2 regions of the Nocardiopsis sp. SBT366 genome follow, and region 1 is predicted to be linked to the other one. Evidence: predicted binding sites of a transcription regulator. Region 1 holds the regulator's gene; the other holds the start of a gene.
The links. Region 1 encodes LexA, which represses DNA repair genes until DNA is damaged. Its sites were predicted from a motif close to TCGAACANNTGTTCGA; they were not measured.
Positions count from the first base shown of each region.

Region 2: a site for LexA is predicted at 2,816-2,831, ahead of ADX84_RS12505 (Rv2578c family radical SAM protein). Genes of this name have one in related genera too.

Region 1 covers NZ_LAVM01000002.1:9,640-17,357, forward strand. Annotated here, with positions in the region: gene ADX84_RS00820 (vitamin B12-dependent ribonucleotide reductase) at 1-964, opposite strand, end outside; gene nrdR (transcriptional regulator NrdR) at 1,094-1,570, opposite strand; gene lexA (transcriptional repressor LexA) at 2,180-2,911, shown strand; gene ADX84_RS00835 (alpha/beta fold hydrolase) at 2,961-4,052, shown strand; gene ADX84_RS00840 (hypothetical protein) at 4,071-4,742, opposite strand; gene ADX84_RS00845 (hypothetical protein) at 4,739-5,356, opposite strand; gene leuS (leucine--tRNA ligase) at 5,439-7,718, opposite strand, start outside.
Region 2 covers NZ_LAVM01000034.1:25,143-32,860, reverse strand. Annotated here, with positions in the region: gene ADX84_RS12520 (TetR/AcrR family transcriptional regulator) at 1-640, shown strand, start outside; gene ADX84_RS12510 (glutaminase) at 1,453-2,736, shown strand; gene ADX84_RS12505 (Rv2578c family radical SAM protein) at 2,841-3,914, shown strand; gene ADX84_RS26025 (hypothetical protein) at 4,146-4,352, opposite strand; gene ADX84_RS12500 (YrhK family protein) at 4,693-4,998, shown strand; gene ADX84_RS12495 (PASTA domain-containing protein) at 5,133-6,935, opposite strand; gene ADX84_RS12490 (DNA alkylation repair protein) at 7,341-7,718, opposite strand, start outside.

The sequences.
Region 1 (7,718 bases):
GGTGGAAGAGCTCCTTGGCGTCGACGGTGGCGATGACCTCGCCCGTGGTGCGGGAGGTCAGGCCGAACCCGGAGCCGGTCTCCACCGCGCGCATGAACGCGTCGGACACGCGGACGGAGTTGTTGGCGTTCTGGTACTGGACGCTGAACATGTCGTCGCCGCCCAGGTCGACGTCGAAGCCCGCGTCCCGGAGCGCGCGGATCTTGAGCTCCTCGCGCGCCTTGGCCCCGACGAACTCCTCGATGTCGGGGTGGTCCACGTCGAGCACCACCATCTTGGCCGCCCGGCGGGTGGCGCCGCCGGACTTGATGGTCCCGGCGGAGGCGTCGGCGCCGCGCATGAAGGAGACCGGCCCCGAGGCGGAGCCCCCGGAGGACAGCAGCTCCCTGCTGGAGCGGATGCGCGACAGGTTCACCCCCGCGCCGGAGCCGCCCTTGAAGATGAGCCCCTCCTCCTTGTACCACTCCAGGATCGACTCCATGGTGTCCTCCACGGAGAGGATGAAGCACGCGGAGACCTGGGCCCTGGAGGTGGTGCCGACGTTGAACCAGACCGGGGAGTTGAAGCTGAAGAGCTGGTGGGCCAGGGCGTACTTGAGTTCGTGGTCGAAGACCTCGGCGTCCTGGTCCGAGGCGAAGTAGCCGTGTTCGCGGCCGGTTCTGGTGTAGACGCCGACGACGCGGTCGATGAGCTGTCTGAGGCTCGACTCGCGCTCGGGAGTGCCGACGGCCCCCCGGAAGTACTTGCTCGTCACGATCTGGGTGGCGTTCACCGACCAGGTGACGGGGAACTCGACGCCGTGCTGCTCGAAGTTGACGGTGCCGTCGCGCCAGTTGGTCATGACGACGTCGCGGAGTTCCCATTCGAGGGTGTCGTACGGATGGACGCCCTCGGTGGTGTTGACCCGGCCGATCGTCAGGCCCTTGCCCCGGCGCCTGGTCGTGCCGTTCGTCCTTCGCGTCATGGCGACCTCTCCCCCGAAGGTCATGCGCGGACCCGGCGGTGACCGCGCGGACGTTCATGTGTGTTCGGGGTGGTGCGGAAGGCACGGTCTCGGCCGGGCTTTCCACCCACCATGCGGCGGTCGCCGGGGTTACCCGGTGGTGTCGACCGCGGGCTCCCCCTCGCGGTCCTCCCGCAGGCTCGCGATCTCGGCCTCGAAGTCGGCGAGGCTCTCGAACCCACGGTAGACGCTCGCGAAGTGCAGGTAGGCGACCTCGTCCAGGTCACGCATGGGACCCAGGATGGCAAGGCCGATCTCGTGGGCGGGCACCTCGGCCACACCCCGGCCGCGGATCTCCTCCTCGACCCGCTGGCCGAGTTTGGCGAGGGCGTCCTCGGAGACGGGGCGGCCCTGGCAGGCGCGGCGCACCCCGGCGATGATCTTGGTGCGGCTGAAGGGTTCGGTGACCCCGGACCGCTTGGCCACCATCAGCAGGACGGTCTCCTGCGTGGTGAAGCGTCGCTCACAGACGGGGCAGGTCCTGCGGCGCCGGATGGCCGCGCCGTCGTCGGTGGACCTGCTGTCGATCACCCTGGTGTCCGGATGACGGCAGAACGGACAGTGCATCCCGGTTCACCTGGCTTTCCTGTACCCGACCAACAACCCTGGAGGTCTACTTAACCACAACTTATTGACCACAGCCCCCATGTCAACACCAGATGTTGTGGTCGAACCTAGGCGCTGGGGCGGACACCCGCAACCCTGCCGACGGCGTGTCCCCAAACCCTGGAACAGGGGCGGCCGAGGAACGGGGTTCGAGGAGGTGGAAACGGGGATGTGCGGCTCCGGGAGCCGAATCCAAGGATAAGGGGGCGCGGGCGCGCGGCTCGACGCCCGCCACACCTCGGCGCCGACCGAATTCCCCCCTCTCCCGCGAGCACGGAGTGGCGGCGGGGCACGGCGAGACGAACCCCATACCGGATCGCACATTCCCCGGACAACGGCCACGGCGCGCGTGTACACACATAAGTCCGGACCCCCGGAAATCGGGGCGCGAAAACACAATGCGAAATCCCCACGCGCCCTCGTCCACACGTTCTCGAACGCTTGTTTGATATCACCGTGTGCAACGACTAAAGTTGACCTTGATTTCACACCGGCTTCGCCGTCCGGTCCGCGTGGCCGATCCGGCCACACACAGGCCCTGACCGAACCGAACACCGAGGAGGCCCGGCCGTGCCGGAGGAGAACCCCGGAGCCGTCGGCTCCGGACCCACCACCGTTCTTTCGCCCGTCGGCGACCCGGGCCCGTCCGGGTCCGACACCCCCAAGCTCACCGCACGTCAGCAGAGTGTCCTCAACTGCATCCAGCGCTACGTCCGGGAACGGGGGTACCCGCCGTCCATCCGGGAGATCGGCGACACGGTCGGCCTGTCCAGCCCCTCCAGCGTGGCGCACCAGCTCAAGGTGCTCCAGCGCAAGGGCTACCTGCACCGGGACCAGAACCGGCCGCGCGCCGTGGAGCTGCGCACCCCGGGCCGCGAGGCCTCCCAGACCCTCACCCAGGAGGAGCTCACCGCCGACTCCACCCGGGCGGCCTCGGTGCCGCTGGTCGGTCGGATCGCCGCCGGTGGCCCGATCCTGGCCGAGGAGGCCGTGGAGGACGTCCTGGCGCTGCCGCGCCAGCTGGTCGGCGAGGGCCGTCTGTTCATGCTCACGGTGGTCGGTGACTCCATGATCGACGCCGCGATCACCGATGGTGACCTGGTGGTGGTCCGTCAGCAGCAGACCGCCGAGAACGGTGACATCGTCGCGGCGATGCTGGACGACGAGGCCACCGTCAAGGTGCTGCGCCGGGAGCCGGACGGGCACGTGTGGCTGATGCCGCGCAACGACGCCTACGACCCCATCCAGGGAGACGAGGCCACCATCCTCGGCAAGGTCGTCACGGTCATGCGCCGGGTCTGAGCCCAGGTCCCCGAGCCGGGGGTGGTGGGCGTGCCGATACGCTGAGGGTGTGTCGACACCTGCCTCCGCCCCCGTGTCCCCTTCCCCGAGCCGACCCCGCGCCGCCCTGGCCTCGGCCCTGGTCGCCGGGGCCCTGCTGGTCTCCGCCTGCGCGCCCAGCGACGGCGACGGGCCCGCGCTGCCCGGTGCGGCCGGGCAGGAGCGCGAGGTCTCCTTCGAGGGTGGCGGGTTCACGGTGCCGGGCACCTTCACCGCTCCCTCCGGCGCCGGTGAGGGCTCCGTCCCGGGGGTGCTCATCGTCTCCGGCAGCGGTCCCACCGACCGGGACGGCAACGGCGCCGCGCGCCCGGAGGCCAACACCAACCTGAACCTCGCCCGGGTGCTGAGCGGTGCGGGTGCCGCTTCGCTGCGCTACGACAAGTTCGGCAGCGCGGACCCGGCGGACATGAGCGAGGCCGAGGAGGAGGCCCTCGACCAGCCGGTCGACCCCCTCGTCTTCGACCGGCAGATGGCCGCCGCCTACACGGAGCTGGTCGCCCAGCCCGAGGTGGACCCCGAGCGCACGGTCATCCTGGGCCACAGTGAGGGTGCCCTGTACGCGCTGCGCGCCCACGAACTCCTCGACGCCGAACCCGCGCTGGTGCTGGCCGCTCCGCCGGGCACCCGCATGCTGGACCTCATCGACCGCCAGGTGTCCGAGCAGATCCGCACCGCCGAGGCCCAGGGCGGCGTCGGCGAGGTGACCGCGGCGCAGATGCTCTCGGACCTGCGGGCGGGCCGGGCCGCCGTGCGCGCGGGCGGGGAGCTGCCCGAGAGCGACGCCACGGGGTTGTTCGACGAGAACAGCGCGGACTACCTGACCTGGATCGACTCCTTCGACCCCGTGGAACTGGCCGAGGGCCTGCCCGGGGACACCCCGGTGCTGGTCCTGTGGGGCGACCAGGACGCCCAGGTGAACGAGGAGGAGGTCGACCGGCTCATGACCGGCCTGGACGGCGCCGAGCGGGTGGACCTGTCGGGGGTCGACCACATCCTGCGCGAGTACGACGACTCCCCCGGGGCCGCCGCCCTCGACGCGGACCGTGCCTTCTCCCCCGACGTCACCCCGGCGCTGGAGGGGTTCCTCGACGGTCTCTGGTAGCCGACCCGGAACGATCCGCTAGTCGTCCGCGGGTGCGGGCAGCTCGTCGACGACGGCGCGGGCGAGGAGCTCGGCCTCCTCGGCGGCGGCCTCACCGTCCATGGAACCGATCGCGTCGTAGTCGGTGGCGGCGGTGTAGCAGGACTCCACGTACAGGTTGGAGACCCGCACACCCACGCATCCCACTTCGAAGGCGCCGTCCTCGACCCACGTGAGCGCCTCGTCCCCCAGGCCCTCCACGGGCTGGGTGTCGTTCTCCCCGGCGGTGGAGCGCAGGGTCTCGGCGGCGGTCTCCACGCCACCCTCGACCGGGGCGGCGACCAGGACGAGGGTGGCGGCGGACGGCACGGAGGCGCCCGCTCCCTCGGGAGTGGCCCAGCGGCACTGCCAGCCCGCCCCGAAGGGGTCCTGGCCGGTGCCGACGGTCTCCTCGATCTCACTCTCGTAGCCGGGCACCGACTCCTCGAGGGTCTCGGTCTCACCGATCCCGCACTCGGGCGCGGCCTCGAACTCGCCCAGTTCCACACTGTCGCGCAGCAGGTACCAGGTGAGCCATGCGGCGAGCGCCAGCACGGCCAGGATCAGGACGACGAGGAGGGTGACGGCCAGTCCCCGGCTCTGCGGCGGGGTGGCTCCGGGGTCCTCCGACTGCGCGAAGGCGGGCGGGGGCCCGGAGTGGGGGGTGCTCACAGGGCCTCTCCCAGCTGTTCGGCGAAGGCGACGACGGTCTCGCTGGCGCGGTCGTAGGACACGGGGTCGTCCTCGTCCATGGCGCTGTAGGAGACGCGGACCAGCAGGTTGTCGCTGTGGAAGGCGAGTTCGGCGGTACCGGGGACCTGGCCGCGCCAGACCTCCGCCTCGGCGCCGGATCCCAGGACCACGGAACGACCGCGAGCCGGGGCCATCGCGGTCTGGGCCCGGGAGGCGGACTCGTCGCCGGTCACGGCCGGTTCGGCGGAGGCGTCGGTGAAGCGCGCGGACAGGTCCACCCGCAGCACACCCTGCTCCTCGGCGTCGAGTCCGGCCGTGGTCCACACGCACTCGGTGCCCTCGCCGCCCGCGAGGGGGCCGCCGTCGTCCGTTTCCAGGACGGCACCGGGCAGCGCCTCGGTGATCGCCTCCTCCGGGACCACGCCGCACGGTGGCGCCGTGGTGTGGGCGTCACCGCCCCGGGGTTGGTCCGGGTCGTTCCCCGTGAACCAGAGACCGCCTCCGACGGCGGCGGCGGAGACCGCCACCGTGCCCGTCACCACGATCGCCGCCCGCACCCAGGGTCTGGGTCCGGAACCCGTCGCAGAGCCCACCCGGCCACCGCCTCCCAATCAGTTGTCACGCCCAAGGTAGAGGGCGGTGGTCGCCAGCGCGACCACCGCCCCGTGCGACGGATCAACCGACGACGATGTTCACCAGCTTGGGCGCGCGGACGATCACCTTGCGCACGGTCTTGTCACCGATGAAGCTCTGGGCCTTCTCCGAGGCCAGGGCCAGGCGCTCCAGCTCGGCGGCGTCGATGTCGGGGGACACCGACAGCTTGTCGCGGACCTTGCTCTGCACCTGCACCACGCAGGTGACGGACTCCTGGACCAGCAGCGCCGGGTCGGCCTCGGGCCAGTTGCCGACGGCCACCGAGCCGCTGTGGCCCAGCTTCTCCCAGCCCTCCTCCGCGACGTAGGGCGCGAACAGGGACAGGGCGACGGCCACGAACTCAGCGGCCTCACGGACGGCCGGGTCGGCGGCGCCGGGACCGGAGTCGATCGCCTTGCGGGCGGCCGAGACCAGCTCCATGCAGCGGGCGATGGCGACGTTGAAGCGCTTGTCCTCGACCAGGGCGGTGATCTGGTCGATGGAGCGGTGCGTGAAGCGCCGCAGATCGGTGTCGCCTGTGGAGAGGTCCGTTCCGGGAGTGCTGCCCGCACCGGCCTCACTCATCACCCGATAGGCGCGGTTGAGGAACTTCTGCGCGGCGACCACGGACACGTCCGCCCAGTCCACGTCCTCCTCGGGCGGGGAGGCGAAGAGCATGGTCAGCCGGACCGCGTCCACACCGTAGGCGTCGATCTCCCTGCCCAGGTCCACGCCGTTGCCCAGCGACTTGGACATCGCCCGGCCCTCGTTGATGACCTGGCCCTGGTTGGTCAGACGGCGGAAGGGCTCGGTGAAGCCGACCATGCCCATGTCGTACAGGACCTTGGTGAAGAAGCGCGCGTACAGCAGGTGCAGCGTCGCGTGCTCCTTGCCGCCGATGTAGTGGTCGACGGGGCCCCACTTGTTCACCTCGTCGGTGTCGAAGGGGGCCGTGTCCAGGTGCGAGGAGATGTAGCGGAGGAAGTACCAGGACGAGTCCACGAAGGTGTCCATGGTGTCGGTGTCGCGCTCGGCCGGACCGCCGCAGGACGGGCAGTCCACGTGCAGCCACTCCTTGGCGGCGGCCAGCGGAGAGATGCCCTTGGGGGCCAGCTCGGCGCCCTGGAGGTCGGGCAGGGTGACCGGCAGCTGCTCGTCGGGGACGGCCACCTCGCCGCAGGAGGGGCAGTGGACGATCGGGATCGGGGTACCCCAGTAGCGCTGGCGGGACAGCAGCCAGTCGCGCAGGCGGAAGTTGACCGTGGCGTCGCCGGTGCCGCGCTCGCTCAGGATGCCGATGATGCGCTCGATGGCGTCGGTCTTGGTCAGGCCGTCGAGGGGGCCGGAGTCGCGCAGGACGCCCTCGCCCGCGGCGGCGACGCCGGTCTCGGCGGGGTCGGCCTCGCCGGTCTCGACCACGACCCGCACGGGCAGGTCGAAGGCGAGGGCGAAGTCGAGGTCGCGCTGGTCGTGGGCGGGCACCGCCATGACGGCGCCGTGGCCGTAGCCGGCCAGTACGTAGTCGGCGGCCCAGACGGGCATGCGCTCGCCGTTGACCGGGTTGACGGCGTAGCGGCCCAGGAACACGCCGGTCTTGGGACGCTCGGTCGTCTGGCGTTCGATGTCGGAGAGCTTGGCGACCTCGGAACGGTAGTCCTCGAAGGCCTCGCGCTGCTCGGGCGCGCACAGCTCCGCGGCCAGGTCGGCGTCGGCTGCCACCACGAAGAAGGTGGCGCCGTAGAGGGTGTCGGGCCGGGTCGTGTAGACGGTGACCGGCTCGTCGCGGCCCTCGATCTCGAAGCGCACGTCGGCGCCGGTGGAGCGGCCGATCCAGTTGCGCTGCATGGCCAGGATCTCGTCCGGCCAGCGGCCGCCGTCCAGCTGGTCCATGTCGTCCAGCAGACGCTGGGCGTAGTCGGTGATCTTGAAGTACCACTGGTTGAGGGCGCGGCGCTCGACGTCGGCTCCGCAGCGCTCACACCTGCCCTGCACGACCTGCTCGTTGGCGAGCACGGTCTGGTCCTGGGGGCACCAGTTGACCAGGCCGTCCTTGCGGTAGGCCAGCCCGCGTTCGAAGAAGCGGGTGAACAGCCACTGGTTCCACTTGTAGTACTCGGGGTCGCTCGTGTGCAGACGGTGCGACCAGTCCAGGGCCAGGCCGTAGCGGCGCATCGAGGAGGCCTGGGTCTCGATGTTGGCGTACGTCCACTTGTAGGGGTGGTCGTTGTTCTTGATGGCCGCGTTCTCGGCGGGCAGGCCGAAGGAGTCCCAGCCGACCGGGTGCAGGACGTTGTCGCCCCGCTGGAAGCGGTAGCGGCCGAT
Region 2 (7,718 bases), on a different contig from region 1:
GACGACGGACCATCTGCCGGAGGCGTCCGCTGGTTCCGCCCAAAGGGGCCGGCCCCGCGACGCCAGCCGGGATCGCGCGCTGATGGACGCCACCCTCACCGAACTCCAGCTGCACGGCTACAGCGGTCTGACCACCGCCGCCGTCGCACGTCGGGCGGGGGTCTCCACCGCCACCCTCTACCGCCGTTGGCGCTCCAAGGAGGACCTGGTGGTGGGTGCCGCCCGGGCCTGGGCGGAGAACCTGGGCCCCGACCACGACCACGGAAGCCTCGCCGCCGACCTCGGCGTGCTGCTCCGGGACAAGGCCGCCGCGTTGGAGGGCCCCTCCGGCCGTCTGTTGCGCGCGGTGCTGGGCGAGGCCGCCCACAACCGGGCCCTGGCCGACGTGCTCTTCGACGCCTTCGTGATCCCCCTCCAGGGCCGGGTGCTCGCCCTGCTCGACCGGGCGGTCGAGCGCCGGGAGATCCCCGAGGTGGAGGACCCCCTGGTGGTCGCGGAACTGGTCATCGGCCCAATGGTCAGCCACACGTTCCTCGTGCCCCCGGAGGCGGGCGGCGGACACGCCGCCACCCCGGGCGCGGACATCGCCGAGCGCCTGCTCCCCTACCTGCTCAGAGCCTTGGGCGCACGACGAGGATGAGGGAGCGCGCGACGCCCCGGATCAACTCACGGCCGTCCTGACCAGGTCGACGATGGCCTGCTCCGCCCGTTCGCCCAGCTCGGTCACGGCGTGGGCCGTGGGCCATCAGGCCGCCCTCGTCGTCGAGGTCGGCCTCCGTGGTGAACCCGAGACCGGAGTGGCGTCCTTTGTCCGCCTGCCCCGCTGCGAAAGAAGCACACGGCCCTGCCCTTCCCAGCGTAGGCGGGCTGCCCGCACCACAGCGTGGGTGACAGTTCCGCGGCGTGTGCGGTGACGATCGCGTGGATCCGCTCAGCCACCGCGCGGTCGGCGGTCTCCATCTCCTCGGCCCTGGCCAGCACGTCGAGCTCGGCCGTGGCCGCCTTGTTGCCGCGGCCAAGCTCGGCCTCCTTCCTCAGCTCGGCGGAGCGCTGTCTCATGGCCGCACGCTCATGCTCGGAGGAGCCGCCCGCCCCCGCGGTGCCCCTGTCTCCGTTCATGGAGGTCTCCCCTGTGTCCGATGGCCCTTGGTGACTCACACGCTGGCCAGGACCGGCCCCGGGGACTTCTCGACTCCTGACCGACACGGCCTTCCGTGGACGGGGATCGTGTTCGCGTCGGGCGTCGGCGCCGGTAAGGGAACCCCCGCGAACCCGAGGAGCGGGAGGCCCCGAGTCCGGCGACCAGGGATCCGCCCCGCCCGCGCTGAAGCGCGCCCACCAACCGCGGCCCCGTACCGGGCCCGGCGGCCACGGGGTTGTACCGGCCCTGGCCTGGGGAGGACGGTGGCGACCCACCGCACGACGCCGACCCGAAAGACGGAGGAACCCTTGTTGCGCTCACCGATCCTCGACTACCTCGACGCCATCATCGAAGACACCGAGCACGTGGTCTCGGGCGCCCGGGCGGACTACATCCCGGAACTGGCCTCCGCCGACCCGGACCGGGTGGCGGTGGCGCTGTGCACGGTGAACGGGACCGTGTACGCGAGCGGGGACGCGAACCACGAGTTCAGCATCCAGTCGATGTCCAAGCCCTTCGCCTACGCGCTGGCGATCGAAGACCACGGCCTGGAGTTCGTCCTCGACCGCGTCGGGGTGGAGCCCAGTGGCGAGGCCTTCAACGAACTGTCCCTGGACCCGGAGACCGGCAGACCCCGTAATCCGATGATCAACGCGGGGGCGATCGTCACCCACGCTCTCGTCGGCGAGGACCACCGCCCCGCCGCGGACCGCGTCCTGGGGCTCTTCTCCGACCTGGCGCAACGGCCGGTGGAGGTCGACGAGGGGCTGGCCGCCTCCGAGCTGGAGACCGGGGACCGCAACCTCGGTCTCGCCTACCTCCTGCACGCCTCCGGAGGTCTGGAGCAGGACCCCGCCGCGGCCGTGGCGGGGTACGTCCGCCAGTGCTCGGCCAACGTCACTGTGCGTGACCTCGCGCTCATGGCCTGCACCCTCGCCAACGGCGGCGTGCAGCCCAACACCGGCCAGCGGTTGTTCGGCAGGCGCACCACCCGGTACCTGCTGAGCGTGATGGCCTCGTGCGGCATGTACGACGCGGCCGGTGACTGGCTCACCAGCGTAGGAATCCCCGCCAAGAGCGGCGTGGCCGGGGGCATCCTCGGCGTGCTGCCCGGCCAGGTCGGGGTCGCGGTGTTCTCCCCGCGTCTGGACGCGCATGGCAACAGCGCGCGCGGCGTGGCCATGATGGAGAGGCTGTCGAAGGACCTGGGCCTGCACCTGATGGAGCCCGGCAGACCCGCCCGCTCGTCGCTGCGCGAGACCCGCAAGGAGGTCGTCGACGGCGAACCGGCCACGGTCTACGTACTCCAGGGCGACATGGTGTTGAGCAGTATCGAGGCCCTGGTGCACGAACTGGTCGAGAACACGCCCTCGACCCACCTGGTGGTGTTCGACATGAGCCGGGTCGACGAGGTGCTGCCGGTGGCCCGCCGCACGTCCGCCGCCATGACCGCCAAGCTGGTCGACACCGGCCACCGGATCATCCTGGTGGACCCGGAGGAGACCGTCCCCGAATTCCAGGACAGCCGAGGCCGCGCGGTGGAGCGCTGGACCCCCGAGCGCCTCGAACGGAGCCAGCTCCAGGGCGGATCCTGAGCCCTATCCGCACCGGCCACGCCGTGGCGGGCCCACACCGGACGTGATCCACAACCCCACCGCACCACTGGACAGACCTTCGAAACCATGTTCGAATTGACCGCATGCGCTGGGAGAACCTCCGAGAGGGAACCAAGAACACCGGGCAGGGGTCACTGTTCGAACCCGCCCCGACCCCACCCGAACGCGGCACCGGGCGGGCCGGTCTGGGCACCCCCGCGCCGGGGCCGGTCCTGGCGGGCCAGGACGGCGAGGCGGTCGCCATCGAGATCCAGGCCCGCAGCATCATCAACCGCGTGCCCGGCGACGACCCGATGTTCCGGTGGACCATCAACCCCTACCGGGGCTGTTCGCACGCCTGCGTGTACTGCTTCGCCAGACGCACCCACGAGTACCTCGACCTCGACAGCGGCCGCGACTTCGACACCCGCATCCTGGTCAAGGTCAACGCCGCCGAACGGTTGCGCGCCGAACTCGCCCGGCCCTCGTGGCGCGGCGAACACATCGCGATGGGCACCAACACCGACCCCTACCAGCGAGCTGAGGGCCGGTACCGGCTGATGCCGGAGATCATCGCGGCGCTCCGCGACACCGCCAACCCCTTCTCGATCCTCACCAAGGGCACCCTGGTCCTGCGCGACCTCCCCCTCCTGGAACAGGCCGCACAGGTCACGAGGGTCGGCATGGCGGTGTCGGTCGGCTCCGTGGACACGAGTGTCTGGCGCACCGTGGAGCCCGGGACCCCGAGCCCCCGCGCACGGCTGGGCGTGGTGCGCGCGCTGAGCGAGCGCGGGCTGGAGTGCTCGGTGCTCATGGCCCCGATCCTGCCCGGGCTGACCGACTCAGCGGAGCAGATCGAGGAGACCGTCGCCGCCATCGCCGAGGCCGGGGCCACCCGCGTCTCCCCTGTCGTACTGCACCTGCGCCCGGGCGCGCGCGAGTGGTACCGGGCATGGCTCACCCGGGAGCACCCGCGCCTGCTGCCGCTCTACCGCGAGCTCTACGGACGAGGCTCCTACGCCTCCGACTCCTACCAGCGGATCGTCACCACGGCCGTCCGCGAGGTCGCCGCCAGACACGGCCTGAACAGACCCGGGTCACCCCGGGACGCCGAGAGGCCGTCCGAACCCTCCGCGCCCCAGGGGCAGCTTTCTCTGGACCTGCCCACGTCGGCCTGAGTGCGAGGCAGGTCTGACACACCGGCGTCGAGGTGGCGGCCACGACCCGGCTCGGTGCGCGGGCGCCGACCCGGTTCCTCTTCGGCTGAGTGCACGCTGACGCACCGAACCAGAAAAGGAGTTCGCGCGAAGCGGCAGATCGGGCCGGACCTGACAGTCAAGGCCCAGGAGCAGCCACGCACGAAAAGCCCCTCCCGCCGAAGCAGGAGGAGGCAACAGGCCCAGGGAAGGTCAATCCCCAAGCGCAGAGAACTGGTTCACCGTGACCACCGCCCACACCGTCACGCCGGCCAGGACCACCCACACTGCCCACATCACCCACAGGGCCCAGTGAGAGCCCACAGCCACCGTGGCTGCGGCCAGAGCGATCGGGGTCATCCCGGTAGATGTCATCAACAGGCCGGTTGATCGTCGGGCTCGTCTCAGGTCCTCGTCCATGAGGAGATCTTAGGAGCGTCGTTCGGCTTCTAGGTCCGGCCGCGTTCCAGTCTTCGTCTGCTTTGCGATGATCTGTGTCGCGGCCAGGCCGGGGGCCGGCTCGGCGGCGCGTCGGACCGGGACCGCTGTCGACGAGCGACCCTGCGCGGAGCCCCGTGACGCTCGGCCGAGCGACCCCCGCATCCCGTTCAGGCCCCGCCGCCCGCTCAAGGCTCCTTTCCCTCAGCCCATGGAGACCGCCCCCGGGCAACGCGCCGCAGGACACGGGTAAGCGGCGGCGCCGGGTTCGGGACCGCATGATGGCGGATGGAGCCAGGACCCCGGAGCCGGAGGAACCGCAATGCGCGAGCGTGACCCCAACCAGCCTCTGACCGTGCGGGTCGGTCACCGCGAACTCGTCATCCGGCGGCGTTACGAGGTGTTCAGCATCCTCAACGACGTCCTGATCGCGCTGTGGTTCATCGCGGGCAGCATCATGTTCCTCTTCCAGGACCTGATGACCGCGGGAACCTGGTGCTTCCTCGCTGGCAGCCTGGAACTGCTGGTCCGGCCGCTCATCCGACTCGGCCGACACCTGCACCTGTCCCGGGTCCGGGCGGGCACGCGCCGCTCCGGGATGGCGCCCGAGACCTCCATGGACTTCTGAGCGCGGCCGGGTGCTCGGCACACGCGGGACCCGCGCCCCGAGCCGGTCAGCCGCCGCCCGTCCGCCCAGGGGCGTAGACGGCGGCAGGAGACGGGCTCAGTTCGTCGGGGCCGTGGCGCCCGAGCCAGAAGCCGTCAGCACGAGGTGACCGGGCGCCACGGACCCCACTCGTTGGACTCCGAGGGGGAACTCTCCGAGTTCCACCACGCGGCTTCGTACTCCTTGCCCTCGTGCACGACACGGGCGCCCTCCGGGTAGGTGGCGCCCTCGGACCAGCCCCCGGAGGTACAGGGAGCGGCCTGCTCCTGCTCCTCCTGCCGGGGCTCCTCGGAGTGCTCCTGGGTCGGCGGAGCGGCGGCCTGCCCTTCCTCTCGATCGTCCTCGGTGCCCGTGTCCTCCTCCTGCCCGGCGTCCTCCTCCTCGTCCTCCTCCGGCCCCGTGGAGATCACGAGCACCACGAGTGCGCCCTCATCGACCACGGCCCCCGGGCCGGGGGTGTGGCTCTCGACCTCGCCCGAGGGCCGCTCGGACTCGGCGGCGTCCTCGACCCGGGACTCCAGGCCGAGTTCGGCCAGCGTGTCGACGGCCTCCTGTTCGGAACCGCCGACCAGGTCGGGAACGGTGACGCCCTCCACGACGGTGAGCACCACGGCGGCGTCGTGGGGAACGGTCTCGCCCTCCTGCGGGTCACTTTCGGTGACCGTTCCAGCGGGCAGGCCCTCGGACGGCTCCTGCACGACCTCGACGTCGGTGAATCCTTCCTCTTCCAGGGCCTCGCGCGCGTCCTGTTCCAGGGAACCGACCACCTCGGGCATCAGGACGGTCAGCGGTCCCGCGGCCACCGACAACCGGACTTCGGCCCCCTCCCCCAGCTCGCGACCGCTCTCCGGACTGGAGGCGGTGACCAGCCCGGCCTCGACGTCGTCGCTGCGCACGTCCCTGTAGGTGACCTCCAGGGCAACCGGTAGTTCCGCCAGAAGGTCGGATGCCTCTGCGGGGGAGAGCCCGACCAGGTCGGGCATGAGCGCGCCGCCGGGCTCGGCGCCCTGTTGGGTGAGGGCCCACAGCGCCGCTCCCCCGACCAGGGCGACGACGAGGGCCAGGGCGGCCCACAGCAGCGTGCGGCGGCGAGGCGGCGAGGTGCCCTCGGAGGTTCCCCGGTCGGCGGGGGCCACACGTGCCACGTGTCGGCCCTCGGCCGGGGGCAGGGATCGGACGGTCTGACCGAGCAGGGTGCGGTACTCGGCCGCGTCGGCCGGGCGTTGCCGGGGGTCGGGGTCGCTCCCCCGGGCCACCAGGGCGCTGATCGCCCCGCCCACGGCGTCGCGCCCAGCGAGGGAACCCTCGGCGTCGGTGCCGGTGACCATGGCCTCCAACAGGGTGGCGACGGCGGCGACGTCGTCCTCGGGGCCGAAGACGGCCCCGTCCCGGCCCGGGCCGGTCGGGGCGGTCAGGAGCAGGAGGCCGACACCGCCGTCGTCGGCCAGGGTGACGGTCCGGGGTCCGATGTGCCCGTGGACCAGGCCCTGTGCGTGCAGGACCTCCAGCGCTTCGAGCAGGACGTCGACGATGTCGAGCGCCTCGCGGCGGGAGACTCTCTCCTGGAAGCGCTCACCGATCAGGTCGTCCACCCAGGCGCCGTGGTGGGGCTCGGTGACCGCGTACGCGGTGCCCTCGCGCATCCCCCCGGACAGGACGGATGAGAGGACCGGGTGGCCGAGTTCCTCGAAGGCCCGCAGGCGCTCCCGGAACTTCCTGGTCAGGTCCGCTCCGTCCGCGCCGCCGACATCGAACAGCTCCACACGGACAGGGTCGCCGGTCTCGGTGTCGTCCGCTTCCAGCAAGGTGGTGCGCGCGGAGAGCTGACGCTCGTCGTGCACACGGAAACGTCGCCGGAGCGTCTCGTTTCCGGGGGTTTCGGGGGAAAGGGTCACCATAGGAGGATTTTAGGTTCACTGCGAAGCTTCGAATCCCCGGCCCGACCGACACCGAGGCCCCTCCCCGAGCCGCCTGAGGTAGAGTTCCTCCCTTCATGTTCCGCGCGAAATGCCGTATCGGCACTTCAGGGTGCGCACGGACGCCCGGGACGGCCACAACCGAGACGCGCACGGGAAGGGCCGGGCCGTGTCGACGCCGACCGGGACTCTGGGGAACAACACACGAGGTCCGGGCCGCGCACAACGCCTCGGGCCGCGCGAACCGCGATCACCTGCGAGAACAACCCCTCCGAACAGAACCCCGGACCGATCGGTGGGCCCTTGGTCACGTCTTTCGGCACAGGAGGGTTCTGTTCTCGGAGCGAGAGCGCCGTGCTTGTCGAAATGCACGACGTCGGCGCACCTTTACCTTGTAGATTTCTGGCGACGCACCATCTCGTTGATCCACACCGGCGCGAACGGGGTCAGACAGCCCGGCGGGGTCGGATAGTCCTTGAGCACCTCCAGGCGCTCACCGATCCCCACGGCCCGCTCCCGGTACTCGGCGTGGTCGATGCCGATCCGCGCCAGACAGTTGTTCATCTCCCACTGCAACCGGTCCGGGGCGGAGGCCATCTCCCCCTCGATGGTGTCCAGCAACCCCGACAGATCCAGGCCCTCGGGCCGCTTCCCCACCCGTTCGGTGGTCAGGGCCCACCCCGCGCTCGCGACCACCGGGTCCGGATCACCGAACCAGGCCAGGCGCAGCGCCTCGGCGTGCGGGCCCTTCTTGACCACGTAGTT